DNA from 2 places in the Aquipuribacter nitratireducens genome. Region 2 is predicted to be linked to the other one. Evidence: predicted binding sites of a transcription regulator. Region 2 holds the regulator's gene; the other holds the start of a gene.
What was found. The regulator LexA, encoded in region 2, represses DNA repair genes until DNA is damaged. The targets are predictions, from matches to a motif close to TCGAACANNTGTTCGA.
Positions count from the first base shown of each region.

Region 1: ruvA (Holliday junction branch migration protein RuvA) is a predicted target of LexA. The motif match lies at 9,309-9,324, and genes of this name have one in related genera.

Region 1 covers NZ_JBBEOG010000003.1:29,932-44,541, forward strand. Annotated here, with positions in the region: gene thrS (threonine--tRNA ligase) at 1-1,890, shown strand, start outside; gene WAB14_RS06415 (HIT family protein) at 1,899-2,525, shown strand; gene pgsA (phosphatidylinositol phosphate synthase) at 2,522-3,184, shown strand; gene WAB14_RS06425 (phosphatidylinositol mannoside acyltransferase) at 3,181-4,119, shown strand; gene WAB14_RS06430 (glycosyltransferase family 4 protein) at 4,116-5,690, shown strand; gene WAB14_RS06435 (hypothetical protein) at 5,681-5,962, shown strand; gene pdxS (pyridoxal 5'-phosphate synthase lyase subunit PdxS) at 5,959-6,879, shown strand; gene WAB14_RS06445 (hypothetical protein) at 6,827-7,222, opposite strand; gene pdxT (pyridoxal 5'-phosphate synthase glutaminase subunit PdxT) at 7,197-7,880, shown strand; gene WAB14_RS06455 (YebC/PmpR family DNA-binding transcriptional regulator) at 7,893-8,657, shown strand; gene ruvC (crossover junction endodeoxyribonuclease RuvC) at 8,718-9,287, shown strand; gene ruvA (Holliday junction branch migration protein RuvA) at 9,397-10,032, shown strand; gene ruvB (Holliday junction branch migration DNA helicase RuvB) at 10,029-11,165, shown strand; gene yajC (preprotein translocase subunit YajC) at 11,243-11,545, shown strand; gene secD (protein translocase subunit SecD) at 11,562-13,451, shown strand; gene secF (protein translocase subunit SecF) at 13,448-14,566, shown strand.
Region 2 covers NZ_JBBEOG010000003.1:356,913-371,522, reverse strand. Annotated here, with positions in the region: gene miaA (tRNA (adenosine(37)-N6)-dimethylallyltransferase MiaA) at 1-458, shown strand, start outside; gene dapF (diaminopimelate epimerase) at 455-1,399, shown strand; gene WAB14_RS08025 (class I SAM-dependent methyltransferase) at 1,360-1,980, opposite strand; gene WAB14_RS08020 (calcium/sodium antiporter) at 1,977-2,972, opposite strand; gene WAB14_RS08015 (calcium/sodium antiporter) at 2,969-4,090, opposite strand; gene hflX (GTPase HflX) at 4,170-5,624, shown strand; gene WAB14_RS08005 (ATP-dependent DNA helicase) at 5,685-7,787, shown strand; gene WAB14_RS08000 (aminotransferase class V-fold PLP-dependent enzyme) at 7,784-8,833, shown strand; gene lexA (transcriptional repressor LexA) at 8,820-9,536, opposite strand; gene WAB14_RS07990 (LysM peptidoglycan-binding domain-containing protein) at 9,787-10,197, shown strand; gene nrdR (transcriptional regulator NrdR) at 10,437-10,898, shown strand; gene WAB14_RS07980 (vitamin B12-dependent ribonucleotide reductase) at 10,968-13,847, shown strand; gene WAB14_RS07975 (hypothetical protein) at 14,037-14,540, opposite strand.

The DNA of each region.
Region 1 (14,610 bases), 330 kb from region 2:
CGCGTCGACACCCCCGATGGCCCCGAGCTCCGTGACCTCCACCGCGAGGCCGGCCCGGGCGAGCGGGTCGAGGCCGTCGACGTGGCGTCGGAGGACGGCCTCGCGGTGCTGCGGCACTCGTGCGCGCACGTCCTGGCGCAGGCGGTCCAGGCGACGCGCGACGAGGCGAGGCTCGGCATCGGCCCGCCGGTGCGCGACGGCTTCTACTACGACTTCGACGTCGCCGAGCCGTTCACCCCGGACGACGTGAAGGCGCTCGAGAAGGCGATGCAGCGGATCGTCAAGGAGGGCCAGACGTTCCGGCGCCGCGTCGTCGGCGACGACGAGGCCCGCGCCGAGCTCGCCGACGAGCCGTACAAGCTCGAGCTCATCGGGCTCAAGGGCAGCGCGGGCGCCGATGCGGCGGAGGCCGCGGAGGGGGCGGGCGCCGAGGTCGGCGCCGGCGAGCTGACGATCTACGACAACGTCCGCCGCGACGGCAGCGTCGCGTGGAAGGACCTGTGCCGCGGCCCGCACGTGCCGAGCACGCGCGTGCTCGGCAACGCCTGGAAGCTCATGCGCACGGCTGCGGCGTACTGGCGGGGGAGCGAGAGGAACCCGCAGCTGCAGCGGGTGTACGGGACGGCGTGGCCGACGAAGGACGACCTGCAGGCCTACCTCGACCGCCTCGCGGAGGCCGAGCGGCGCGACCACCGCCGCCTCGGCACCGAGCTCGACCTGTTCAGCTTCCCGGACGAGATCGGCTCCGGCCTCCCGGTGTTCCACCCCCGCGGCGGCGTGGTCAAGCGCGAGATGGAGGACTACGTCCGGCGACGGCACGTCGAGGAGGGCTTCGAGTACGTCGGCACGCCCCACATCTCCAAGCAGCACCTGTTCGAGACCTCGGGGCACCTGCCGTACTACGCGGACACGATGTTCCCGCCCATGGAGCTGGAGAACTCGCAGTACTACCTCAAGGCCATGAACTGCCCCATGCACAACCTGATCTTCCGGAGCCGGGGGCGCTCCTACCGCGAGCTGCCGCTGCGGCTGTTCGAGTTCGGGTCGGTGTACCGGTTCGAGAAGTCCGGGGTGGTGCACGGCCTCACGCGCGTCCGCGGGCTCACGATGGACGACTCCCACAGCTACTGCACGGCGGAGCAGGCGCCGCAGGAGATCGAGAAGCTGCTCCGGTTCGTCCTCGGCCTGCTCGCCGACTTCGGCCTCGACGACTACTACCTCGAGCTGTCGACGCGCGGCGAGGGCGACAAGTTCATCGGCTCCGACGAGGCGTGGGAGCAGGCGACGGAGACCTTGCGCCGCGTCGCGGAGGGCACCGGCCTCGAGCTCGTGCCCGACCCGGGCGGCGCCGCGTTCTACGGCCCGAAGATCTCCGTCCAGGCGCGTGACGCCATCGGCCGCACGTGGCAGATGTCGACGGTCCAGCTCGACTTCAACCAGCCGGAGCGGTTCGGGCTCGAGTACACCGCGGCCGACGGCAGCCGCCAGCGCCCCGTGATGATCCACTCGGCGAAGTTCGGGTCGATCGAGCGGTTCCTCGGTGTCCTCACCGAGCACTACGCGGGCGCGTTCCCCCCGTGGCTCGCGCCCGTTCAGGTCGTCGGCATCCCCGTGAGCGACGCCCACGTCGACTACCTGGAGGACGTCGCCCACCGCCTGCGCGCCGAGGGGATCCGGGTGGAGGTCGACGCCTCCGACGACCGGATGCCGAAGAAGATCCGCACCCACACGAAGCAGAAGGTGCCCTTCCTCCTCATCGCGGGCGACGACGACCGGGCCGCGGGCTCGGTGTCGTTCCGCTTCCGCGACGGCTCGCAGGAGAACGGCGTGCCCGTCGACGCGGCGGTGGCGCGCGTGGTGCAGGCGGTCCGCGACCGCGTGCAGGTGTGAACGGGCGTGTGAGCGGAGAGGTGGACGGGACCCCCGCCGCCGAGGACCCGGCGCTCGTCGCCGGTGTCCCGGACGGGTTCGAGCGGCTGTGGACCCCTCACCGGTGGGCGTACATCGCCGGGCAGGACAAGCCCGCCGACGACTCCGCCGGGGCGTGCCCGTTCTGCCGCGCGCCCACCCTCGCGGACGACGAGGGCCTCGTCGTCGCCCGCGGCGCGCACGCGTACGTGGTCCTCAACCTCTACCCGTACAACCCGGGTCACCTGCTCGTGTGCCCGTACCGGCACGTCGCCGACTACACCGACCTCACGGAGGCGGAGGTGGCGGAGGTCGCGTCGCTCACCCGCGCGGCCATGCACGTGCTCCGGCGGGTGTCGCACCCGCACGGGTTCAACCTCGGCATGAACCAGGGGCCCGTTGCCGGTGCGGGCGTCGCCGCGCACCTGCACCAGCACGTCGTGCCGCGGTGGGGCGGGGACAGCAACTTCCTCCCCATCGTCGCGCGCACCAAGGCCGTCCCCGTGCTGCTCGACGACACCCGCCGGCTGCTCGCCGACGCGTGGGACCACGGGGGGGACGACGCGGGGGAGGACGCGGGGGACGACGCGGGGGACGACGGGGCGGCCGGGACGTGATCGCCCGTCGCCTGCGCGGCGTGGTCCGCGCCGTCATGCTCGTGCCCGCGCGTGGCCTCGTCGCGCTCGGCGTCGGACCCGACGTCGTCACCGTCGTCGGCACCCTCGGGGTCGTCGTCAGCGCCTTCGTGTTCTGGCCCGCGGGGCGCCTCGAGCTCGGGGCGTGGCTGCTGTTCGCCTTCGCGATGTTCGACAGCCTCGACGGGACCGTCGCGCGCCTGTCCGGGCGGAGCACCCGGTGGGGCGCCTTCCTCGACTCCACGCTCGACCGGGTCGCCGACGCCAGCATCTTCGGAGCGCTCGCGATCTGGTTCCACCTGCAGGGCGACACGACCGGCCTCGTCCTCGCCGTGCTCGTCGTGGGCTTCGGCGCGCTCGTGCCGTACGCGCGGGCGAAGGCGGAGAGCATGGGCGTGGACGCGAGCAACGGGATCGCGGAGCGCGGCGACCGGCTCGCCCTCGGGATCTTCGCGACGTGGTCGGTGCAGGCCCTCGGGGTGCCGGTCGCCGTGCTGCACGGCGTCCTCGCGCTCCTGCTCCTCGCGAGCGTCGTCACGACCGCCCAGCGGGCGGTGCGCGTCCTGCAGGCGTTCGGGACGGAACCGGACCCCCGCGTCGTCCCCGGGCCGGCGCCGGGCGCCGCCCCGCCACGGCGGTGACGCCGCCCCCGCACGAGGGGGACGGCTCCCTCCGCGACCGCGCGGTCGCGGCCGCGTACCTGCTCGCCTGGCGGCTGGTCCGGCTGCTGCCCGAGCGGTGGGCGTACCGGTGGGGGGACGTCGTCGCGGACCGCGTCGCGAGCGGCGGTGGACGTGGGGTCGTGCGGCTGCGGTCGAACCTGCGCCGCGTCGTCGTCGACCTCGACCCGGCGAGCGAGGAGGCGCTCGTCCGCGAGGCCGTCCGCTCCTACGTCCGCTACTGGGTCGACGCCTTCCGCCTGCCCGACTGGGACGAGGCGCGCGTGGTCGACCACGTGACGAGCGAGGGGGACGGGCCCGTCCGTGCCGCGCTCGCCGAGGGCCGCGGCGTCGTGTGCTGGCTCGCGCACCTCGGCAACTGGGACCACGCGGGGGCGTGGTCCGCGCTGCGGCTGGCCCCCGTCGTGACCGTGGCCGAGCGGCTGCGGCCCGCCGAGGTCTACGAGCGCTTCGTCGCCTTCCGACGCTCGATCGGCATCCGCGTCCTCGCGCACGACGAGCCGGGGGTGACGGCCGAGCTCGAGCGGGTGCTGCGCGGCGGCGGCTTCGTGCCGCTGCTCGCCGACCGCGACCTCGGCCGCCGCGGGGTCACGGTCCCGCTGCTCGGGGAGCCCGCCCGCGTCGCCGGCGGCCCGGCGGTCCTCGCGGCCCGCACGGGGGCGCTGCTCGTGCCCGTGGGGATCACGTACCGACCGAGCAGCCGCTCCCCGTCGGGGTACGGGCTGCACGTGAGGTTCCACCCACCCGTCCCCGTCCCCGACGACGGACCCGAGGCCGTGGCGGCCGCGACCGCCGCGGTCGCGGCCGAGCTGGGGGAGGACATCAGGCTCGCCGCAGCGGACTGGCACATGCTCCAGCGCGTCTTCGTCGCCGACCTCGAGGGCCCACGCCCGTGAGCCGCCCCCTGCGGGTCGCCCTCGTCTGCCCCTACGACCTCGACGCCGTCGGCGGGGTCCGTGAGCAGGTCCTCGGCCTCGCCGACGCCCTCACCGCCCGCGGTCACGTCGTCGAGGTCGTCGGTCCCCGCTCGGCGCGACCCGGCACCGGTCCGGGCGACCTGGTCGGACACCGGGCCGGGCAGCGGGTGCGGCCGGTCGGCCGGGCGGTCGGGGTGCCGACGAACGGCTCGACGGCCCGCCTCGGCCTCGGACCCGGCGCCCGGTCGGAGGCTGCGGCCCGGGTCGCCGGTGGCGGCTTCGACGTCGTCCACGTCCACGAGCCGATCCCGCCGGGGATCGGGCACTCCGTCCTGCGGCGGCTCGCGCAGGACCGCGCCGCCGCCGGCCCCCACGCGAGGCGTCCGCCCGCGGTCGTCGCGACCGTGCACGTCGCCATGAGCCCGCACCCGGCCGGTCGGTCCCGCGCGCTGCGCACGGCCGCCCGGCACGTGCGCGGCGTCCTGCGCGGTGTCGACCTCCTGAGCGCGGTGAGCGACCACGCGCGCCGCACCGTCGTCGACCACCTCGGCCGTGACGCGCTCGTCCTGCCGAACGGCGTCGACGTCGCGGGGTGGGCTGCGGCGGCCGACACCTCCCCGGCCACCCACGACCGGGCGCCCACCGCGGTCGTCCTCGGACGGGCGGGGGAGCCTCGCAAGGGTGTCGACGTCCTCCTGGCGGCCTGGCCCGCCGTGAGGCGCGCCGTCCCCGACGCGCGCCTGCTCGTCGTCGGGCCCCGCGACGGGGCGCGGCTGCCCCTCGGAGCCGGGGTCGAGGCGACGGGTGCCGTGCCCGAGGCCGACAAGCGCCGTCTCGTCGCGGAGGCCGACGTCCTCGTCGCCCCGCACCGCGGCGGGGAGAGCTTCGGGCTCGTCCTCGTCGAGGCGATGGCGGCGGGGACGTCCGTCGTCGCCTCGGACCTCCCGGCCTTCCGGGACGTGCTCGCCGGCAGCGGGCGGCTCGTCCCCGTCGGGGACCCGGTCGCGCTCGCCGCGGCGCTCGTCGGCGTGCTCGAGGACCCGGCGGCGGCCCGCGCGGGGGCGCCTGCCGCCCGGGTGCGGGCCGAGGAGTTCGCGTGGCCCGCGGTCGCCGCGGGCTGGGAGGAGGCCTACCACCTCGCCCTGCGCCTGCAACCGCCCGGCGATGCTGCCGCCGGGGCGCGGCAGGCGCTGCACGACGCCCTGACCGACCGGGCGGCGCTCGCCGTCCGGCTCACGGCGCGGCACGCGGACGACGGGACGCCGGGGGTGCTGCGGACGCTCGCGGCGGCGGCCGGCGCCGCGCTCGACCCGACCGACCTGGCCGCGCAGAACCGGTTGAGCGTCCTCGCCCGCGACCCCGACCTGCCTCCGGCCGTGCGGCAGGCGCTCGCCGGGGCCACGAGCCGCGTCGCACGGACCCGGCTGGTCGTCAACGACCTCGCGAGGCGCGGGCGCCGCCCCACCGTCGAGCTCGACGACGCGGCGCCCGCCTCGTCGCAGGTCCCACCGCCCGCCCGGTCCGCGCCTAGGCTCGCCGGGTGCCCCTGACGACGCGACGCCGGACCCGGGTCGGGCTCGTCGCGGGGACCGCGCTCCTCGCCGTGGGTCTGCCAGGGTGCAGCCTGCTCGGCGGCGACGACGCGGACCCGCCGCAGCCCGCGGTCGTCGCCCCGAGCGACGCCCCCGTCCCCGTGGCGACGGCCCCGCGCCTCACGGCGGTGCCGGCACCGGAACCCGCGCCCGAACCGACGCCGGCGTCCCCGTCGGCGCCGGAGGGCGTGACGAGCGCACCGGACGACGGATCTACCATCGGGGGGTGAGCACCTCCACCCCCTCGACCGGTCCCGCCCCGACCGGCACCACCGGCACCGACCTCGTCAAGCGCGGCATGGCCGACATGCTCAAGGGCGGCGTCATCATGGACGTCGTCGACGCGGAGCAGGCCCGGATCGCCGAGGACGCCGGCGCCGTCGCCGTCATGGCCCTCGAGCGGGTCCCGGCCGACATCCGCGCCCAGGGCGGCATCGCGCGCATGAGCGACCCCGACATGATCGAGGGGATCATCGGCGCGGTCTCCATCCCCGTCATGGCGAAGGCCCGCATCGGGCACTTCGTCGAGGCGCAGGTCCTGCAGAGCCTCGGGGTCGACTACGTCGACGAGTCGGAGGTGCTGTCGCCCGCCGACTACACCCACCACATCGACAAGTGGGGCTTCACCGTCCCCTTCGTCTGCGGCGCGACGAACCTCGGCGAGGCCCTGCGGCGCATCTCCGAGGGCGCCGCGATGATCCGCTCCAAGGGCGAGGCGGGCACGGGCGACGTCAGCCAGGCGACCACCCACATGCGGACCATCGGCGCCGAGATCCGCCGGCTGTCGGCGATGCGCGAGGACGAGCTCTACGTGGCCGCCAAGGAGCTCCAGGCGCCGCTGCCGCTCGTGCGGGAGGTAGCGCAGGCCGGTCGGCTGCCGGTCGTCCTCTTCACCGCGGGCGGCATCGCGACGCCCGCCGACGCGGCGATGATGATGCAGCTGGGCGCCGACGGCGTCTTCGTGGGCTCCGGCATCTTCAAGTCCGGCGACCCCGCCTCGCGGGCGGCCGCCATCGTCAAGGCGACGACGTTCCACGACGACCCCGACGTCGTCGCGAAGGTCTCGCGCGGCCTCGGGGAGGCCATGGTCGGGATCAGCGTCGCCGAGCTGCCGGCTCCGCACCGGCTCGCCGAACGAGGCTGGTAGCGAGCCCGGAGACGCGACGGGCGGCCGCCAGGCCCGCCCGGACCAGCCGCGCGCGCACCTCGGGCCGGTCGAGTGCCCGGCCCAGCGCCTCGGCGCCCACCACGGCGACGACCGCGGTGACGACGAGCGGGACGGCCGCCGAGGCACCGGTGAGGGCGACCGTCCCCACCGCGAGCAGCACGACCGCGGTCACGACGGTCCCCGCGAGCAGGCGCACGTCCGCCGCCGGCGGCGCGTCGTCGCCGAGCGAGCGCACCACCAGCAGCGCCGTGCTCGGCCGCAGCAGGAGCACCGCAGTGCCGACGAGGAGGCCGACAATGGTGAGGAACGTCGCGAACGCCACAGCAGGAGGGTCCCACGCCCCACGCGTCGGAGTGCTCGCCGTCCAGGGCGACACGCGGGAGCACCTTGCCGCGCTCGAGCGCTGCGGCGCCCGCGTCAGCACCGTCCGGCGGCCCGGCGAGCTCGACGAGGTCGACGCGCTCGTCCTGCCCGGCGGGGAGTCGACGACGATCGACCGGCTCGTGCGTGCCTTCGACCTCGCCGAGCCGCTGCGGGAGCGCCTCGCCGGGGGGATGCCCGCGCTCGGCTCGTGCGCCGGGATGATCCTGCTCGCCGACCGGATCGAGGGCCCGGCCGCGGGCCAGCGGACCCTCGGTGGCATCGACATGACGGTCCGGCGCAACGCCTTCGGCCGGCAGGTCGACTCCTTCGAGTGCGACCTCGACGTGGTCGGCGTCGAGGGCGGCCCCGTGCACGCCGTGTTCATCCGGGCGCCCCGGGCGGTGGAGGTGGGACCCGGCGTCGAGGTGCTCGCCCGGGTGCCCGGCGCGACGGCGGGCCCCGGCCAGGGGGATACGATCGTGGCGGTGCGGCAGGGGCCGCTCCTCGCGACCGCGTTCCACCCGGAGCTGTCGGGCGACGACCGGGTGCACCGGCTGCTCGTGCGCTCGGCGGAGGCGACGGTCGCCTCGACGCAGGCCCCCCACGACGGACGGTAGGAGGCACAGCGTATGTCGGGTCACTCCAAGTGGGCGACGACCAAGCACAAGAAGGCGGCCATCGACGCTCGCCGCGGCAAGCTCTTCGCGAAGCTCATCAAGAACATCGAGGTCGCCGCACGCACCGGCGGCGGGGACCCGGCGGGCAACCCGACGCTGTACGACGCCATCCAGAAGGCGAAGAAGTCCTCCGTCCCCAACGACAACATCGACCGCGCGGTCAAGCGGGGCTCCGGCGAGGACGCCGGCGGCGCCGACTACCAGACGATCATGTACGAGGGCTACGCGTCCGGCGGGGTCGCCGTGCTCATCGAGTGCCTGACGGACAACCGGAACCGCGCGGCCAGCGACGTGCGGGTCGCGGTCACGCGCAACGGCGGCACGATGGCCGATCCCGGCAGCGTGTCGTTCCTCTTCACCCGCAAGGGCGTCGTCGTGGTCGGCAAGGACCAGAACGGCGGGCTGTCGGAGGACGACGTCCTCGCCGCCGTGCTCGACGCCGGCGCGGAGGAGGTCAACGACCTCGGCGACACGTTCGAGGTCCTGAGCGAGGCCACCGACCTCGTCGCGGTGCGCACGGCCCTGCAGGACGCGGGCATCGACTACGAGTCCGCCGAGGCCTCCTTCGTGCCCGCCACGCAGGTGCCGCTCGACGCCGAGCACGCCGCCAAGGTGTTCCGGCTCATCGAGGCGCTCGAGGACTCCGACGACGTCCAGAACGTCTACGCGAACTTCGACGTGTCCGACGAGGTCCTCGCCGAGCTCGAGCCCGCCTGACCTGCCCTCCGCCGGGCGCGCCTGCCCGGTGCGCGCCGGCTCCCCGGGCACAGTGGCCCGGTGCGCGTGCTCGGAGTCGACCCCGGCCTCACCCGCTGCGGTGTCGCCGTCGTCGACGGTCAGGGCGGTCGGCGCGCCGGGCTCGTCCACGCGGGGGTCGTCCGCACCGACCCCGGGGAGGACGTCGCACGCCGGCTCGTCACGGTCCACGCCGCGGTCGTCGCGCTCCTCGACGAGCACCGGCCCGACGTCGTCGCCGTCGAGCGGGTCTTCGCCCAGCACAACGTCCGCAGCGTCATGGGCACCGCGCAGTCGGCCGGGGTCGTCATGCTCGCGGCGTCGCAGGTCGGCCTCGCGGTCGCGACGCACACCCCGTCGGAGGTGAAGGCGGCCGTCACCGGCAACGGCCGCGCCGACAAGGCGCAGGTCGGGCTCATGGTGGCGCGGATCCTCGGCCTGGCGGCGGCGCCCCGACCGGCCGACGCCGCCGACGCCGTCGCCCTCGCGCTGTGCCAGCTGTGGCGGGGGACCGCGGACGTGCGGCGCCGGGCGGCCGCCGACGCGGCCCCCCGCAGCCGCTACGCCGAGCTCGTCCGCCAGGGCGCGTCGTCGCGGCGCGCCTCCCCGTGACGTCGGAGCCCCTCGCTACCCTCGTACACGTGTTCGGTGCAGCAGGAGTCGGCGCAGGAATGGGCGCAGAGGTCGGCGCAGGTGTCGTAGTGCCCGTGCGGAGGTGCTCGTGCTGGCCGAGGTGAGCGGGCGCGTGCTCGCGGTCCACCTCGACCGGGTCGTCGTCGGCGTCGGTGGTCTCGGGGTGCTCGCCCGGGCGACCCCCCGCACGCTCGCGGGCCTGCGACCCGGTGCGGAGTGCCGCCTCGCGACGTCCCTCGTCGTCCGCGAGGACTCCCTCACGCTCTTCGGGTTCGCCGACGACGACGAGCGCGACGTCTTCGAGGTGCTGCAGAGCGTCTCCGGGGTGGGGCCGCGGCTCGCGCTCGCGGTCCTCGCGGTCCTGTCGCCGGACGCGCTGCGCACCGCGGTGGCCGCCCAGGACGAGAAGGCGCTCACGGCGGTCCCGGGTATCGGTCGGAAGGGGGCGCAGCGCATGCTGCTGGAGCTCGGCGACCGGCTGGGGGTGCCCTCCGGCCCAGCGGCGGGAACCGGCGCCGGGGCGGCGACGACGGCCACGTTCCCCGCCCCCGCGCAGGCGCCGGACGGCGTCCCCGCGCAGGTGGTGACGGCCCTCGTGGGGCTCGGGTGGCAGCAGCGGCAGGCCGAGGACGCCGTCGCCCGCGTCGTCCCCGCCGAGGGGGAGGAGACCGTCGAGGCCGCCGTGCTCCTGCGGGCCGCCCTGCGCGGGCTGGCGCCGGCGTGAGCGGGCCGGAGCGGGAGGTCGACCCGGTGGCCGCCACGGGCGAGCTCGCCGAGGAGGCCGCGCTCCGGCCGCGGGCGATGGCCGAGTTCGTCGGTCAGCCCGTCGTGCGGCGGCAGCTGGGGCTCGTGCTCGAGGCCGCACGGCGCCGCGGCAGCAGCCCCGACCACGTCCTCCTCGCGGGACCACCCGGGCTCGGCAAGACGACGCTGGCGTACATCGTGGGCGCGGAGATGGGCGTGCCCGTCCGCGTCACGAGCGGTCCCGCGCTGCAGCACGCCGGCGACCTCGCGGCCATCCTGTCCTCGCTCGACGAGCACGAGGTGCTCTTCCTCGACGAGATCCACCGCATGTCGCGGGCCGCGGAGGAGATGCTCTACGTCGCGATGGAGGACTTCCGCGTCGACGTCGTCGTCGGCAAGGGCCCCGGCGCGACGGCGATCCCGCTCCCGCTGCCGCGCTTCACCCTCGTCGGGGCGACGACCCGCGCGGGCATGCTGCCCTCCCCGCTGCGCGACCGCTTCGGCTTCACCGGCCACCTCGACTTCTACGACGACGCCGACCTCGAGCGGGTGCTGCGCCGCAGCGCCCGCCTGCTCGGCATCCGCCTCGAGCCCGACGTCTCCCACGAGGTCGCCCGGCGCAGCCGCGGCACCCCCCGCATCGCCAACCGGCTGCTGCGGCGGGTCCGCGACTACGCCGAGGTGCACGGCGACGTCGCCGACGGGGGCGTCGTCACGCTCGACCACGCCCGCGAGGCGCTCGCGCTGTTCGGGGTCGACGAGCTGGGGCTGGACCGGCTCGACCAGGCCGTCCTCGACGCGCTGTGCCGCCGCTTCGGAGGCGGTCCCGTCGGGCTGTCGACCCTGGCGACCACCGTGGGGGAGGAGCCCGAGACCGTCGAGACGGTGTGCGAGCCGTTCCTCCTGCGGCGCGGCTTCCTCGCGCGCACCCCGCGCGGCCGGGTCGCGCTGCCCCCCGCATGGCAGCACCTCGGGCTCACCCCGCCCGTCCGGGAGGTGGGCGCGGAGGTGGGCGCGGTCCCCGCGACCGGTGTGCTGCGGGCGGGTGACGACGGCACCGGCACGGACGACGACTTCTGGCGGGCGTACGGGGAGGGCGGCCGCCTCGCCTAGACTCCTCCGGGGCTCCTGCCGCTGGGGGCTCGCCGGTGTGCGCCCGGAGGGGCCACCGGCCGATCGGAAGGACTGCTGTGGACCCTGCCCTGATCCTGCTCCTCGGGCTCGCGGTCATCCTCGTCCTGCAGTTCAGCCGTTTCAGCCGGCAGCGCCGGGAGGTCCGCGACGTGCAGTCCTCCCTCGCCGTCGGACGCAAGGTCCTCACCGCGTCGGGGATGCTCGGCACCGTCGCCGCGCTCACCGACGACACCGTCACGCTCGCGAGCGAGGACGGTCACCGCACCGAGTGGGTGCGGGGCTCCGTGGTCCGGGTCGTGCCGGACCAGCCCGCCGCCGAGACACCCGGCGACGAGCAGCCGCCCACCCCCACGACCTGAGACCGAGAGATCACCCGTGACCACCACCACACGTCGGTCGCGCCCACGGCGCGCCCTCGTCCTCCTCGCCGTCATCGTCGCGCTCGTCTTCGGGACCGTGACCGGCGGCTACTTCCTCGACGACGCACGCTGGTCGCCGTCGCTCGCGCTCGACCTCGAGGGCGGCACGCAGGTCGTGCTCACCCCGGTCGCGGAGGAGGGCGCCGAGATCCCGTCGGAGTCCATCGACCAGGCGGTCGAGATCATCCGCCAGCGCGTCAACGGCACCGGCGTCACCGAGGCCGAGGTGGTGCGTCAGGGCAGCAGCAACATCGTCGTCAGCATCCCCGGGCAGGCCGACGAGGAGACCCTCGACCTCGTCCGGGCGTCGGCGCAGCTGGAGTTCCGCCCCGTCCTGCTCGCCGGCACGGGCGTCGACCCGAGCCTGTTCGAGCCCTCCGTGGCCCCGTCCGGCGACCCGTCGGCACCGGTGGGCGAGGCGACGGCCCCGGCCGCCGAGGAGTCCGCGGTCCCGTCCGCCGGTCCCGCGGACGCGACGGCCGAGCCCTCCGTGGCGCCGTCGGCCCAGGGCCGCGCCGTGCCGCGCGGCGACGTCGCCGACGCCCTCGCGGCCGCCCCCACCGGGGAGCCGACCGGCGCCCCGACCGCCGAACCGGTCGAGCCGGTCGCCGAGCCGACAGCCGAGCCGGTGGCCGAGCCCGCGGTCGAGCCCACCGACGCCTCCGACCCCGCCTACCTCACGCCCGAGGTGCTCGCGGAGTTCGAGCAGCTGTCGTGCCTGGACCCGGAGACCGGCGCGGTGACGCGCGTGTCGGAGTCGCAGGACGACGAACCCCTCGTCGTCTGCAGCCAGGACGGCTTCGAGAAGTACGTCCTCGGTCCGGTCGAGGTCGAGGGCGAGAACGTCGCCGACGCCGGCTGGGGCTTCGGCACCGGCCAGACCGGTCTGTCGACCGGCCAGATCGTCGTCGACCTGCAGTTCGACGGCACGGGCACCGACCAGTTCGCCGACGTCTCGCGGCGCCTGTTCGACCTGACCGGTGACCGCAACCGCTTCGGGATCGTGCTCGACGGCGTCGTCATCTCCGCCCCGACGATGAACGGCATCATCCCCAACGGCCAGGCCCAGATCTCCGGCAACTTCACGCAGGAGACCGCCGAGGTCCTCGCCAACCAGCTGCGCTACGGCGCCCTGCCGCTGTCGTTCACGGTGGAGTCGACGGAGTCGATCTCCGCCACGCTGGGCGACGAGCAACTGCGCCTCGGGGTCCTCGCGGGCCTCATCGGCCTCGGTCTCGTCGTCGTCTACATGCTCGTGCAGTACCGGGCCCTGGGGCTGGTGACGATCGCGTCGCTCGCCATCGCCGGGTTGCTGGCGTACGGGCTGCTGCTGCTGTTCTCCTGGCGGCAGGGCTACCGCTTGAGCCTGCCCGGCGTCGTCGGCCTCATCGTCGCCATCGGCATCACCGCCGACTCGTTCATCATCTTCTTCGAACGCATCCGCGACGAGATCCGCGACGGGCGCAGCGTCGCCGTGGCGATCGAGCGGGGCTGGGAACGCTCGCTGCGGACCATCCTCATCTCCGACACCGTGTCGCTGCTCGCCGCCGTCGTGCTCTACACGGTCTCGGTCGGCGGGGTGCGCGGCTTCGCGTTCACCCTCGGCCTCACGACGGTCATCGACCTCATCGTCGTCGTGCTCTTCACGAAGCCGGTCGTCACGCTGCTGTCGCGGACCCGCTTCTTCGGCGAGGGGCACACGCTGTCCGGCTTCGACGCCGAGCACCTCGGCTCGGTCGTCGCCCGCAACGCCATCCGCAGCGGCACGCGCGGCGTGCCGACGGGGACCACCGTCGCCGAGCGCAAGCGCGCCGCGGCCGCCGCCAACGAAGGGGCAGTCCTGTGAAGTTCGACCGCTGGGGCAACGACCTCTACACCGGCGCCCGCTCCTACGGCATCGTCCGCAACCGCCGCCGCTGGTACGTCCTCACCGGCGTCCTCGTGGCGCTCGCCGTCGCCGCGCTGCTCCTGCGCGGGCTCAACCTCGGCATCGACTTCACCGGCGGGTCCGAGTTCCGCGTGAGCGCGGTCCCGGGCGAGGTGAGCACGCTCGCGGCCGAGGACGCCGTGACGGGCGTCGTCGGCGACACCCAGGTGCAGACGACGATCATCGACGGCGACAACGTCCGCGTCCGCACGGGGGAGCTCAGCACCGCCGACACGGAGGCGGTCGCGGAGGCGCTCGCCGAGACGTACGGGGTCGAGACCTCCGCCGTCACCTCCCAGTTCGTCGGCGCCTCGTGGGGCGAGCAGATCTCGGTGCGGGCGCTGCAGGGCCTCCTCGTGTTCCTCGCCCTGGTCGCCGTCGTCATCTCCCTCTACTTCCGCACGTGGAAGATGGCCGTGGCCGCGCTGGCCGCGCTCGTCCTCGACATGGTCTTCACGGTCGGGATCTTCGCGGCCACGGGCCTGGAGGTGACGCCGTCGACGGTCATCGGCTTCCTCACGGTCCTCGCGTACTCCCTCTACGACACCGTCGTCGTGTTCGACAAGGTGCGGGAGAACACGCGGGAGGCGCTCGAGGGCGACACCCAGACGTTCGCCGAGGGGGCGAACCTCGCCGTCAACCAGACGCTCGTGCGCTCCATCAACACGAGCGTCGTCGCGATCCTGCCGGTGCTCGCGGTCCTCGTCATCGGCGTCGCGCTGCTGGGCGCGAGCACGCTGCTCGACCTCGCCCTCGTCCTCGCGATCGGCACGGCCGTGGGGACGTTCTCCTCGATCTTCGTCGCGACCCCGCTGCTCGTGCAGCTGCGGGAGCGCGAGGAGGGCATCGTCGCCCACGACACGGCGGTCCTCCGTCGTCGCGAGGGGCGCACGCCCGTGGCCGCGCCCGCCGGCCCGTCGGTCGACGTCGCCGAGCACGACTGGTCCGGCCCCCGCTCCGCGGTCCTCGCGCAGTCGCGGCAGCAGGGGCAGCGCCAGCAGCCGCGGCGACTGCCGCGCGACAAGCGCGGCTGATGCTCCCGGCGTCCGGACCGGGGTCCGGGCGCGCGGCGAGCGGG
Region 2 (14,610 bases):
TCGAGGTGGTCGAGCTCACGGGTCGCCCGTTCAGCGCCTCGCTGCCGGCGCCCGGGGCGGCCTCACGTGCCGTGCCCGCCGTCGTGGTGGGTCTGCGCCGGGACCGGGGCGACGTCGACCGGCGCATCGCCGCCCGCGTCGACCGGATGTGGGAGCAGGGGCTCGTCGCGGAGGTCGAGCACCTGCGGGGGCTGGGTCTGGAGGACGGGCCGACCGCCTCCCGTGCGGTCGGCTACGCCCAGGTGCTCGACCTGCTCGCGGGGCGCCTCGACGAGGCGGAGGCCCGGGCCCGCACGGTGTCGGCGACCCGGCGCCTGGTCCGGCGCCAGGAGTCGTGGTTCGGCGCCGACCCGGATGTCGCGTGGGTCGACGTCGGCGAGGGCGACACCGTCGAGGACCTCCTCGCGCGGGTCCGCCCCGAGGTCGAGCGCCGGCTGCAGGGGATGATGGGCCGGTGACGTCCCCCCTGCGAGCCGACGGCCTGCACGCCGTCAAGGCCCACGGCACCGGCAACGACTTCGTCGTGGTCGTCGACCCCGACGACACGTGGCCGCTCGACCCGGCGGTGGTCCGCGCCCTGTGCGACCGCCGCACCGGCGTCGGCGCCGACGGGGTGATCCGCGCCGTCCGTGCGGACGTCGAGGGCCGCGACGGCTGGTTCATGGACCACGTCAACGCCGACGGCTCGCTCGCGGAGATGTGCGGCAACGGGGTCCGGGTCCTCGCCCACGGCCTCGTCGACGCCGGCCTCGTGCCCGCCGACGCGGGCGAGGTCCCCGTGCTGTCGCGCGCCGGTGCGCGCCCGGTGCGGCTGGTCGCGGGTGGCTACCCCGTCTACGCCGTCGACATGGGGCCCGTGACCGTGGCCGACGACGTCGTCGCCGTCACCGTGCGGCAGGGCGAGCGCGTGCGGCGGCTGCCCGGCCTGGCCGTCGACGTCGGCAACCCGCACGTCGTCGTCGACGTCGGCGCCGCCGCGGACGTCCTCGACGCCGACCTCACCGTGCGGCCGGGCCTGGAGCCGGAGCCGTCGCACGGGGCGAACGTCGAGCTGATCGGGGCGGTCGGGCGCGGGGAGGACCCGCACACCGGTTACCTGCGGATGCGGGTCCACGAGCGGGGGGTCGGGGAGACCCTCTCGTGCGGCACCGGCGCCGTCGCGGCCGCCGTCGCGGCTGCGTCCCGCCACGCGCACCGCCGCTGGACCGTCGACGTACCGGGCGGACGTCTCCGGGTGCGCCTGCGCCACCGCGAGGGTGTGGGGCTCGTCGGGTCCGAGCTGGCGGGCCCGGCCACCGTCGTGGCGAGGCTCGTCGTCGACCATGGCTGGCTGGCGCGGGCGCAGGAGCCCGCACCGGCTCAGGATGAGACGGAGCGGGAGACGACGAGCACCCGGTAGCCCTTGCTGCTCGCGGTCCGCGCGGTCCGGAACCCCACGGGCAGGGTGTGCTCGAGCCAGCGGTGCAGGGAGTCCGCTCCGAGGTTGCGCTGGACGACGAGCTCGGCGTGCCCGCCGGGGGCGAGCCGGGGGAGCCACTGCTGGAGGAGCGCGTGGAGGGCGTCCTTGCCGACGCGGATCGGCGGGTTCGACCAGATAGCGGCGAACGCGACCTCGTCCGGGACCGCCTCCGGCGCGACGACCCGCACGTTCGTGAGGCCGGTCGCGGCCGCGTTGGCCTCCGTCAGCTCACGTGCGCGGGGGTTGACGTCGACGGCCCACACCGTCGCCGCGGGGCAGCGCCGGGCAAGGACGAGGGACAGGGGCCCCCAGCCGCAGCCGAGGTCGAGGTGGTCGCCGTGGCCGGGCACCGGCCCGGCGTGCCGCAGGAGCACCGCGGTCCCGGGGTCGAGTCGCTCGCGGCTGAAGACGCCGTCCGCCGTCTGCACCCGCGTCGGCACCCCGTCGAGGTCGACGTCGAGGTCGTGCCGCCGTCCCGTCCCGGCCGGGGCGGAGAAGTAGTGCTGGGTGCGGTCGGTCACGGGCCCAGGGTGCCGCCCTCCGGCTCCGCCACGCCAGCGAGCAGCACCACCGACGTCACGTACACGGCGTACGCGACGAGCAGGAGCCCGCCCTCGACGCGACTCAGTCGCGTCCCCGTCAGCGCCATCACGAGGACGGCGACCGTCGCCGCCACCATGACGGGCAGGTCGACCCGCAGCGCGGTCCCCGCAACCGCCACGCCCACCGGGCTGAGGACCGCGGACAGGCCGAGCACCGAGCCGAGGTTGAACACGTTGCTGCCGAGCACGTTGCCGAGCGCGAGGTCGCGCTGTCCCCGAAGCACCGCCACGAGGGACGTCGCGAGCTCCGGGAGCGACGTCCCGACCGCGACGACCGTGAGCCCGACGGTGAGCTCGTCGAGCCCGAGTGCCGCGCCGACCCCGAGCGCGCCCCGCACGACGAGGTCCGCGGCGACGACCAGCACGGCGACGCCCGCCACGACGAGCCCGAGGTGCCCGAGGAGCCGCGTCATCGCCCCCGGCCCGCGGGGGCCGGCGTCGTCCGGCCCCACGGGCGGGTCCGGTCCACGTGCAGTGCGGCGCCGGACGGCCCGCACGACGTGGACGACGAGGGCACCGACGAGAAGCAGTCCGTCGAGGCGTGAGTAGCGCAGGTCGAGGGCGAGGACGACCGCGAGCGCGGACAGGACGAGCAGGGGCAGGACGTCGCTCCGGACGACCCCCGGCCGCACGACGAGCGGGGCGACGACGGTGCTCGCCCCGAGGACGAGGAGGAGGTTGGCGACGTTGCTGCCGAGCACCCCGCCGAAGGCGAGGTCCGGCTCGCCGCGGAGCGTCGCGTCGAGCGCCACGGCCAGCTCCGGCGCCGAGGTCGCGAACGACACCAGCGTGAGCCCCACGACCAGCGGGCCGAGACCGAGCCAAGCCCCCAGCCCCGAGCCGCCGCGGACCAGGAGCTCACCGCCCGCCGCCAGCCCGAGCAGCCCGACGGCGAGGAGGACGGCCGTCACGACGGGGGCGGGTCGGCCCGTCCGGTGCGTCGACGCCGCCGCAGCACCCGCACCTCCGCGACGACGAGCACCGCGAGCGTGAGGGCCGTCAGCGGCAGCAGGAACGACAGCACCACCCCGCCGAGCACGGGCAGGGACTCGTGGCCCGTGGCGTCGAGCACGAGGTAGACGACGTAGACCGCGTAGTAGGCGACGAAGACCGCACCCTCCCACCGCGCCACGGCCGCGCCCGTGAAGACGACCGGCAGCAGGGCCAGCGCCACCACGACCATGACGGGCAGGTCGAGGGCCAGCGCGCCGTCGCTCACCGGGACGCCGCCCGGGCTGATGACCGCGGCGAGGCCGAGCACGGCCCCGAGGTTGAAGACGTTGCTGCCGACGACGTTGCCGACCGCGAGGTCCCGCTCGCCCCGGACGGCCGCGATCACGGACGTCGCGAGCTCGGGGAGCGAGGTGCCGACCGCGACGACCGTCAGCCCCATGACGAGGTCGCTGACACCCAGTGCGGCGCCGATGCCCGTCGCGGCCCCCACCAGCAGGCGGGCACCCAGCACGAGCAGCCCGACGCCGACGACCACGAGGAGGACGTCGACCCCGACCCGTCGTGCGCTGCGGGCGGGACGCCGGACCGGTGCCTGCGTCGTGCCGGCGCTGCGCCGTTCCGTGCGCCGGGACGCGACGACGAGCCACGCGGTGTAGGCGAGCAGCAGCGCGACGAGCACCACCCCGTCGAGGCGTCCGATCCCGCCGTCGAGCGCGAGGACGAGCGCCAGCACCGAGAAGCCGATCATCACCGGGACGTCCTGCCGCAGCACACCCGTCGCGACGGCCAGCGGCAGCACGAGCGCCGACAGGCCCAGGACGAGCAGGACGTTCGCGATGTTGCTGCCCACGACGTTGCCGACGGCGAGCTCGGGGGAGCCGGCGAGCGTCGCGTCGAGGGTGACGGCGAGCTCGGGGGCGGACGTCGCGAACGAGACCACCGTGAGGCCGACGACGAGCGGGGACAGCCCGAGCGCGAGGGCGAGCCCCCCGGCGCCGCGGACCAGGAGCTCGCCGCCCACGACCAGCACCACGAGACCACCGAGCAGGGACAGGATCGTGAGGGCGTCGACCACGCCACCAGCCTGCCGTGGCAGGCGCCCGCCCGGTAATCCGCTGGGTCGCGAGGGCGTCGCGTGAGAACCTGGCACCGAGATGGCACGCACACGAACCGACGCGACCGTGACCGGCGCCCCCCACACCGAGCCCGACCCGAGGCCCGCACCCGAGCTGGGCCCCGACGGCGAGCAGCTCGACCTCGCCGACCGGCAGGCGCTGCGCCGCGTCGCCGGGCTGTCGACCGAGCTCACCGACGTCACCGAGGTCGAGTACCGGCAGCTGCGCCTCGAGCGGGTCGTGCTCGCCGGGCTCCAGACGTCCTCCGGCGCCGGGGAGGCGGAGGTGTCGCTCGGCGAGCTCGCCGCGCTCGCCGAGACGGCCGGCTCCCAGGTCCTCGACGCCCTCCTCCAGCGCCGCGACACCCCGGACCCCGCGACGTTCCTCGGCTCCGGCAAGGCCGCCGAGCTCCGCGACGTCGTCGCCGCGACCGGCGCGGACACCGTCATCTGCGACGGCGAGCTCAGCCCCTCCCAGCGACGCGGCCTCGAGGACGTCGTCAAGGTGAAGGTCGTCGACCGGACGGCGCTGATCCTCGACATCTTCGCCCAGCACGCGAAGAGCCGGGAGGGCAAGGCCCAGGTCGAGCTCGCCCAGCTGGAGTACCTGCTGCCGCGACTGCGCGGCTGGGGCGAGTCGATGTCCCGGCAGGCGGGTGGTCGCGTCGCCGGTGGTGCGGGGATCGGCTCGCGCGGCCCGGGGGAGACGAAGATCGAGCTCGACCGCCGCCGCATCCGCACCCGGATGGCGAAGCTGCGCCGCGAGATCCGGGACATGCGGACCGCCCGGGAGACCAAGCGCGGCAGCCGTCGCCGCAACGGCGTCCCGTCCGTCGCGATCGCCGGCTACACGAACGCCGGGAAGTCGAGCCTGCTCAACCGGCTCACCGGGGCGGGTGTGCTCGTCGAGGACGCCCTCTTCGCGACCCTCGACCCCACGGTGCGGCGCGCCGAGCTGCCCGACGGGCGCGCCGTCACGCTGTCGGACACCGTCGGGTTCGTCCGTCAGCTGCCCCACCAGCTCGTCGAGGCGTTCCGCTCGACGCTGGAGGAGGTCGCCGAGGCCGACCTCGTCGTCCACGTCGTCGACGTGTCGCACCCGGACCCGGAGGGCCAGCTCACCGCCGTCCGCGAGGTCCTCGCCGAGGTCGGGGCGCACGACATCCCCGAGGTGGTCGCCCTCAACAAGTGCGACGTCGCCGACACCGAGGTCGTCGACCGGCTGCTGCGCCGGGAGCGTCGCTCGGTCGCGGTGTCGGCGCGCACCGGAGCGGGCGTCGCGGAGCTCCTCGAGCGCGTCGCCGCCGACGTGCCGCGGCCGGACGTGGAGGTCGACGTCGTCGTGCCGTTCACGCGCGGGGACCTCGTGAGCAGGGTGCACGCCGACGGCGAGGTCCTCGACGTCGAGCACGGCCCCGACGGCACGCGCCTGCGGGCCCGGGTGGACGAGGCCCTGGCCGCCGCGCTCGACGGGGCGGCCCAGCAGGACCGCTGACGTCCACAACCGGCCGGGTGCGGCGCCTCGGGACCCGACGCGCCCAGTAGGGTCACGCCGGTGAGCGAGGCGTCGGTGCAGGAGGCCGAGGCCACCGACCCCGCCTCCGAGAGCGTCGACGCCGAGGCGGCCCGTCTCCTCGGCGCGCTGGTCCGCGCGACCGGCGGCACGCCGCGGGAGGGCCAGGAGCGGATGGCCCGGGCGGTCGCCGCGGCCGTCGAGGACAGTCGCCACCTCCTCGTCCAGGCCGGGACCGGCACCGGTAAGTCGTGGGGCTACCTCGTGCCGGCGGTCGCCGCCGCGGTCCGCCGCGGCCAGGGGGTCGTGATCGCGACCTCGACCCTCGCCCTCCAGGGACAGCTCGTCCGCCACGACCTGCCCCGCCTCGCCGACGCGCTCGAGCGCGAGCTCGGTCGACGACCCACGTGGCAGCTGGTGAAGGGCCGGAACAACTACGTCTGCCGTCACCGGCTGGCCGGCGGTGGCGAGGAGGAGGACGACGCGCTGTCCCTCTGGGGCAGCGACGACCTCGGCGCCGGTCCCCGCACCAGCCTCGAGGTGCAGGTCGCGCGTGCCCGCGCGTGGGCGGAGACCACCGACACCGGCGACCGGGACGACCTCGTCCCCGGGGTGAGCGACCGGGCCTGGCGCGCGGTGTCGGTGTCGGCCCGGGAGTGCCTCGGCGCCCAGCGCTGCCCCGAGGCGGGGGAGTGCTACAGCGAGGCGGCACGCATCCGGGCGCGCACCGTCGACGTCGTCGTCACCAACCACGCCCTGCTCGCGATCGACGCGATGGAGGGCCTCCAGACCCTGCCGCCGCACGACGTCGTCGTCGTCGACGAGGCGCACGACCTCGTCGACCGCGTCACCGCGACCCTCGCGAGCGACCTCAGCGCGGGCGTCGTCCGCACGACCGCCGCCGCCGCACGCCGTGCCGGCGCCGCCGCCGGTGACGTGCGCGACCTGGAGGACGCAGGGGAGGCACTCGACCGGGCGCTCGGGGCGCTGCCGCCCGGCAGGCTCCCCGACGGCGCCCCCGCGTCGCTGCAGGACGCACTCCTCCTCCTCGCGACCGCGGCCCGCGCGGCCCTCCGCTCGCTCCCCAAGGACAAGGGGCCCGACGCCGCCGCCGGCGCGCAGGCCGGACGCGCCGCGCTGCTGGAGGTCGCAGGGACGGCGGAGCGGATGGCCGGGGTGCCGCTGGTCCGTCGCGCCGAGCCCGAGACGGACGAGGGGAGCGACGAGCCCGGCGAGGAGGACGCCGCACCGCCGGACGCGCCGGCCGGGACCGACGTGGTGTGGGTCGAGAGCGACGAGCGTCGTGGGCACGTCGTCCACGCGGCGCCCCTCAGCGTCGCGGGGCTGCTGCGCAGCCGGCTGTTCGACTCCCGGACGGTGGTCGCGACGTCGGCCACGCTCGTGGGGCCCGGTGGCTTCGACGCCCTCGCCCGACGCCTCGGCCTCGGCCGGGGCGGCTGGCGGGGCCTCGACGTCGGCAGCCCGTTCGACTACGGCCGACAGGCGATCCTCTACGTCGCCGCCCACCTGCCGGCGCCGGGCCGGGACGGGCACGGGGCACCGCTGTGGGACGAGCTCGTCGCGCTCGTCGAGGCGGCGGGCGGACGCACCCTCGGACTGTTCTCCTCCCGCCGTGCGGCGACCACCGCCGCCGAGATCGTGCGGGAGCGCACCGACCTGCCGGTCCTGTGCCAGGGCGACGACGTCGTGCCGACGCTGGTCCGGCAGTTCGCCGACGACCCGCGTGCCTGCCTCTTCGGCACGCTCGGCCTGTGGCAGGGCGTCGACGTGCCGGGCCCGTCGTGCAGCCTCGTCGTGCTCGACCGCGTCCCCTTCCCACGGCCGGACGACCCGCTCGCGCAGGCTCGCACCGAGGCCGTCGAGGCGACCGGCGGCAGCGGCTTCATGACCGTGTCCGTCGCGCACGCCGCGACCCTGCTCGCGCAGGGCGCGGGACGACTCGTGCGCAGCAGCGACGACCGGGGTGTGGTGGCCGTCCTCGATCCCAGGGTGGCGACGAAACGGTACGGGCAGGCGCTCCTGTCCGCCCTGCCTCCGATGTGGCGGACCACGGACCGAGCCACCGCTCTCGCCGCGCTCCGCCGACTCGACGGGGCCGCCACCCGGACCGGGACGACGGCATGAGCCACCCCGGCCTCGGGGCCTGGGACGCGGTTCCGGGCTACCTCAACGCGAGCACCCTCGGGCTCCCGCCGCGCCGGACGGTCGCCGCGCTCCGTGCCGCCGTCGACGACTGGCAGGGCGGACGGGCCAGCGCACCGGACTACGACGCGGACGTCGACGCGTCGCGACGCCTCTTCGCGGACCTCGTCGGGGTCCCGCCGGGCTGGGTCGCGGTGGGCTCGCAGGTGTCGGTCATGGTCGGGGAGGTCGCGGCCCACCTGCCGGACAGGTCGAAGGTCGTCGGGGTCGAGGGCGACTTCGGCTCGGTCCTCGGGCCCGTCGAGGCCCAGGCCCGCCGCGGCGTCGAGCTCGTCACCGTGCCGCTCGACCGCCTGCCCGACGAGATCGCCCGCGCCCGACCGGACGCCGTCGTGTTCTCCCTCGCCCAGTCCGCCGACGGGCGCCTCGCTGCCGCCGACGACGTCGTGACGGCGGCCGCCGACATCGGCGCCCTCACCGTCTGCGACACGACGCAGGCGACCGGCTGGCTGCCGGTGGACGCCGGGCGGTGGGACGTCACCGTGTGCAGCGCCTACAAGTGGCTGTGCGCCCCGCGGGGCGCCGCGTTCCTCACGGTCCGACCGGAGGCGTCGGAGCGTCTGTCGGGCCACAACGCCGGCTGGTACGCGGGCGACGACGTGTGGGCCTCGGTGTACGGCCCCGGGCTACGGCTCGCGCGCGACGCCCGTCGCTTCGACGTGAGCCCCGTCTGGCTGGCCTGGGTGGGCGCCCGGACGTCGCTCGAGGCTGTGCTCGAGGTGCCGGCGGAGGTCCGGCACCGGCACGGGCCCGCCCTCGCCGACCAGCTGCGGACGCTCCTGGGCGAGTCCCCACAGGGCCGCCCGGTCGTCTCCGTCGACGACCCAAACGGCGGTCTCGTGCGACGGCTCGTCGCGGCCGGGTGCTCGGTCGCGTCCCGGGCCGGTCGCGCACGGCTGTCGTTCCACCTGTGGAACGACAGCGCGGACGTCGCCCGGGCGGCCCAGGCGCTCCTCACACCCGCCTGAGGACCGCCGTCACCTTGCCGAGCACGGTCGCGTCGTCTCCCGGGATAGGCGTGTACGCCGGGTTGTGCGGCATGAGCCAGACGTGGCCGTCCCGCTTCCGGTACGTCTTCACCGTCGCCTCGCCGTCGATCATCGCCGCGACGATCTCGCCGTTCTCGGCGACGGGCTGCTGCCGGACCACGACCCAGTCGCCGTCGCAGATGGCGGCGTCGACCATCGAGTCGCCGACCACCTGCAGGAGGAACAGCACCCCGTCACCCACCACCTGCCGGGGGAGGGGGAAGACGTCCTCGACGACCTCCTCCGCGAGCACCGGACCGCCCGCGGCGATCCGGCCGACGAGCGGCACCATGCTCGCGCTCGGCAGGGCGCTGCCCTCGTCGTGCGCCCCGGAGCGCCACGTCCGCTCCGGCGCCTCCTCCACGACCTCGGCCCGCACGTCCCCCGTCGGGGCGGGCCGGCGGCGACCGTCGTCGGGGTGGACGACCTCGATCGCCCGCGGCCGGTTGGGGTCCCGACGCAGGTAGCCCTTGCGCTCCAGGGTCGCGAGCTGGTGCGCGACGCTGCTGGGGGAGGTGAGACCTACCGCCTCACCGATCTCGCGCATCGAGGGCGGGTAGCCGCGTCGCTGGACCGCCTCACGGATGGTCTCGAGCACCCGGCGCTGCCGTTCGGTCAGCCCCTCGAGGTCCGTCGTTGCCATGTGCTCCTCCGCTCCGCGACCGGCTCCGCGCCGGTTGTGTCCGACCCCTGTCGTTGGCTCGGTGCGTGCTCCCCAGCCGACGTGATCGACGCTATGGCGTCGAACACCTGTTCACAAGCACCCCGCCGCGCGTGTCGCTCGCAGCGCGCCGCGCTTCGAACATGCGCTCGACAATGTCTCGACCTCAGGTTAACGTACAGGTGTTCGACACGGCCAGGACGACCGAACACGCGTCCACCCAGGAGGACTCATGACCAGCACCGCCACCCTTCGTCACCACGAGCTCCGCGGCCTGCGGCTGACCCGTCGCGGGCGCCGGCTCGTGCGAGGGCTCTCGTGGGGCCTCACCACCGTGGCGGTCGCGCTCTCCGTCCTCCTCGTGTGGATGGCCGTCGCGACCGGCGTCGCCCCCGGCGCCTCGGCCGGTGACGGGCGGCCGGGTGTCGTCTCCGGTGCGCCGGGATCGGTGGGGTCGGTGGACCTCGACGAGCTCGCGCCGGTGCCGGTGAGTGTCCGACCCGGCGACACGCTGTGGGCGCTGGCGCGCGAGCACGCGCCCCACCGCGACCCCCGCTCGGTCGTGCACGACGTCGTCGCACTCAACGAGCTGTCGTCCACGGCGGTGGCAGTGGGGGACCGCCTGCTCGTCCCCACCCGCTGAGCCGGCCGGGTCGCGGCGGGTCGCACGACACGTCCGGCGAGTTCCAGGAGACCGCTTGCGTTGTCGGTTGCCGGTGTTACGGTTGGCACAACATCTAGTAGTTACACGGATGTCGTTCGTCCACATCTGGTCCACACCGTGTCCACACCGACACACCGGGTATCAACAGGCGGCACACAGGTCGGTCCACAGCCGACCAGGGTGAGCCGCCGGGGGTCGCGGCGGGAGAGGAGCTCCACATGCGGTGCCCGTTCTGCCGCAACGACGACTCCAGGGTCGTCGACTCGCGGACCACCGACGACGGGACGGCCATCCGCCGGCGCCGTCAGTGCCAGGACTGCGACCGCAGGTTCACGACGCTGGAGTCGGCGAGCCTCATCGTCGTCAAGCGCTCGGGGGCCACCGAGCCGTTCTCGCGCGACAAGGTCCTCGTCGGCGTCCGTAAGGCCTGCCAGGGGCGTCCGGTCACCGAGGACGACCTCGCCCTGCTCGCCCAGCGGGTGGAGGAGGCCGTGCGGCAGACCGGCCTCGCCCAGATCGACGCCCACGACATCGGCCTCGCGATCCTCGGTCCACTCCGGGAGCTCGACGAGGTCGCCTACCTCCGCTTCGCGAGCGTCTACCGCGCCTTCGACTCGCTCGAGGACTTCGAGCAGGCGATCGCCCTGCTGCGCGTCGAGCGCGAGCAGCACACCACCTGACCCACCGCACGATCCGCACCGCACCCACGAGCACCGAGCCACCGACCACCACGCACCAGGGGAGCGCCCATGACCGAGACCGCCTCGCAGCGTCAGAAGAAGCCGGCCGCGCGCGGCATCACCGTCGAGCGGGTGTGGACCACCCCCGGGGTGCACCCGTACGACGAGGTGACGTGGGAGTCCCGCGACGTCGTCCAGACCAACTGGAAGACCGGCGAGACGATCTTCGAGCAGCGGGGGGTCGAGTTCCCCGACTTCTGGTCGGTCAACGCGTCCTCGATCGTCACGACGAAGTACTTCCGCGGCGCCGTCGGCTCGGAGTCGCGCGAGCGGAGCCTCCGCCAGCTCATCGACCGGGTCGTCCTCACGTACACGAAGGCCGGCAAGGACCACGGCTACTTCGCGACCGACGACGACGCCGAGGTCTTCGAGCACGAGCTCACGTGGATGCTGCTGCACCAGGTGTTCAGCTTCAACAGCCCGGTGTGGTTCAACGTCGGCACCCCGGCCCCGCAGCAGGTGAGCGCGTGCTTCATCCTCGCCGTCGACGACACCATGGACTCGATCCTCAACTGGTACCGCGAGGAGGGGCGCATCTTCAAGGGCGGCTCCGGGGCGGGGCTCAACCTCTCCCGCATCCGCTCCTCGAAAGAGCTGCTGAGCTCCGGCGGCACCGCGTCCGGCCCCGTGTCGTTCATGCGCGGTGCCGACGCCTCCGCCGGCACCATCAAGTCCGGCGGCGCCACGCGCCGCGCGGCGAAGATGGTCGTGCTCGACGTCGACCACCCCGACATCGAGGAGTTCGTCGAGACGAAGGCGCGCGAGGAGGACAAGATCCGCGCGCTGCGCGACGCCGGCTTCGACATGGACCTCGGCGGGCGCGACATCACGAGCGTCCAGTACCAGAACGCCAACAACTCCGTCCGCGTGTCCGACGAGTTCATGCGGGCCGTGGAGAACGGCACCGACTTCGGTCTACGGGCCCGGGGCACTGGCGAGGTCATCGAGTCCGTCGACGCCCGCTCGCTGTGGCAGAAGATCGCGCAGGCGGCGTGGGAGTGCGCCGACCCCGGCATCCAGTACGACGACACCATCAACGACTGGCACACCACGCCGGAGTCCGGTCGCATCAACGCGTCCAACCCGTGCAGCGAGTACATGCACCTCGACAACTCCAGCTGCAACCTCGCGAGCCTCAACCTGCTCAAGTTCCTCACGAGCGAGGGCACCTTCGACGCCGAGCAGTTCGCCAAGAGCGTCGAGCTCGTCATCACCGCGATGGACATCTCCATCTGCTTCGCCGACTTCCCGACCGACCCGATCGGCGAGACGACGCGTGCCTTCCGGCAGCTCGGCATCGGCTACGCCAACCTCGGCGCGCTGCTCATGGCGTCGGGTCTCGCGTACGACTCCGACGGCGGTCGTGCGCTCGCCGCGAGCATCACGAGCCTCATGACGGGGGTGTCGTACAAGCGCTCGGCGGAGCTCGCCGGGGTCGTCGGGCCGTACGACGGTTATGCGCGCAACGCCGAGGCGCACAAGCGCGTCATGCGCAAGCACCAGGCCGCGAACGACGCCATCCGCACCCTGCACCCGATGGACAAGGCGGTGCACGCCGTCGCGACCACGGCGTGGGCGGAGGGCAACAGGACGGGGGAGGAGAACGGCTGGCGCAACAGCCAGGCCAGTGTGCTCGCCCCCACGGGGACCATCGGCTTCATGATGGACTGCGACACCACGGGCATCGAGCCGGACTTCTCCCTCGTGAAGTTCAAGAAGCTCGTCGGCGGCGGGTCCATGCAGATCGTCAACCAGACGATCCCGCGGGCGCTGCGCAAGTTCGGCTACACCGAGGAGACCGTGGAGGCGATCGTCGCGTACATCGCCGAGCACGGTCACGTCGTCGACGCACCCGGCCTGCGTCCGGAGCACTACGAGGTCTTCGACTGCGCCATCGGCACGCGCTCCATCAAGCCCATGGGCCACGTGCGGATGATGGCCGCGGTCCAGCCCTTCCTGTCCGGCGCCATCTCCAAGACGGTCAACATGCCGGAGGAGGCGACGGTCGAGGAGGTCGCCGAGGTCTACTACGAGGGGTGGAAGGCCGGGCTCAAGGCCCTCGCCATCTACCGCGACAACTGCAAGGTCGGCCAGCCGCTGAGCAGCGGCTCCTCGGCCAAGGAGTCCGGCACCCCGGCCGCGACCGAGGAGGTCAAGGTCGAGTACCGGCCGGTCCGCCGGCGCCTGCCGAAGAAGCGTCCGGCGAACACGACGTCCTTCACGGTCGGCGGCGCCCAGGGCTACATGATCAGCTCGTCGTACCCGGACGACGGCCTCGGCGAGCTCTTCCTCAAGATGAGCAAGCAGGGCTCGACGCTCGCGGGGATGATGGACGCCTTCTCGATCGCGGTGTCGATCGGCCTGCAGTACGGGGTCCCGCTCGAGACGTACGTCGAGAAGTTCACGAACATGCGCTTCGAGCCTGCCGGCCTCACCGACGACCCGGACGTGCGCATGTCGGCGTCGATCATGGACTACGTCTTCCGCCGTCTCGCGCTCGACTACCTGCCGTTCGAGACCCGGTCGGCACTGGGCATCCACACCGCGGAGGAGCGTCAGCGGCAGCTCGAGACGGGCTCCTACGAGCCGGTCGACGAGTACGACGCCGACGACGACGGCGAGTACGACGCGGACGTCCTCGCCCAGTCGGCGCCCGTCGAGCCGGCGCGCAAGGTCGAGGCGGCGACGGCGTCGCCCGCCCCGGCACACGCAGCACCGGCCGCGGCGACTCCGCTGCCCGCACAGGTTCACTCCTCGGCCGAGCTGATGGAGGCCATCCAGGGCCGCACGCAGGACAGCCCCATGTGCCTGACCTGCGGGGTGAAGATGCGTCCCGCCGGCTCCTGCTACGTGTGCGAGGGCTGCGGGAGCACGAGCGGCTGCAGCTGATGCTCCTCTGACGCGACACGCCGACCGTCAGCGAGTCGGACCGACCGGTCGCCCCGGTCCCTGAGCGGGACCGGGGCGTCCGGCGCTCCGGCAGCCCTCCCGTCGCGCCGAGGGACAGCCGAGCTCCGGTGGGCCGAGCGAGCCGGGCCAGCGACTGCACGTGCGTCGTCGCGTCCCGGCGGCGGCGCCTCAGTGGAGCAGCGCCTTGAGGACGACGAGGACGAGCCCCAGCAGACCGGCCAGGGCGGCGTCGAGAAACAGTCGCGCCCCCGTGAGGCCGCCCGACCTGCCGGCCCGTAAGCCGGTGAGGAAGAGCAGTACCGCGTTGACCAGGAGCGTGATTCGGACTGCGAGGGCCGTGTCGACGGTCAGCACGGCCTCGATCGCCAGGCACAGCAGCGGGATGCCGCCGGCGGCCACGAGGGGCCAGCCGTCGCGCACGATCGCGGTCGTCTCGGCGCGGGTGAGCGGTCTCCCGGCCTGGGCACGGGCGGCGTTCCAGTGCACATAGCTCTCAGCGGCCCAGTAGACGGCGAGCGTCGCTCCGAGGACGACACCGACGCGGAGCAGCCGGTAGTCGTCGGACACGGTGACGAGCACCGAGCCCACGAGGATGAGGCCGTACAGGTGCGCCGCCCGACGGCGGTGGAGGTCGCCCGCCGGGCGGACCTGGACGGCGGCGTCCCCGTGCATCACCCCATCGTGGCAGCGCCCGCCTTCCGCCGGGTAGGCCGACGCCGTGGCCCGCTCGCTCGGCCGACGG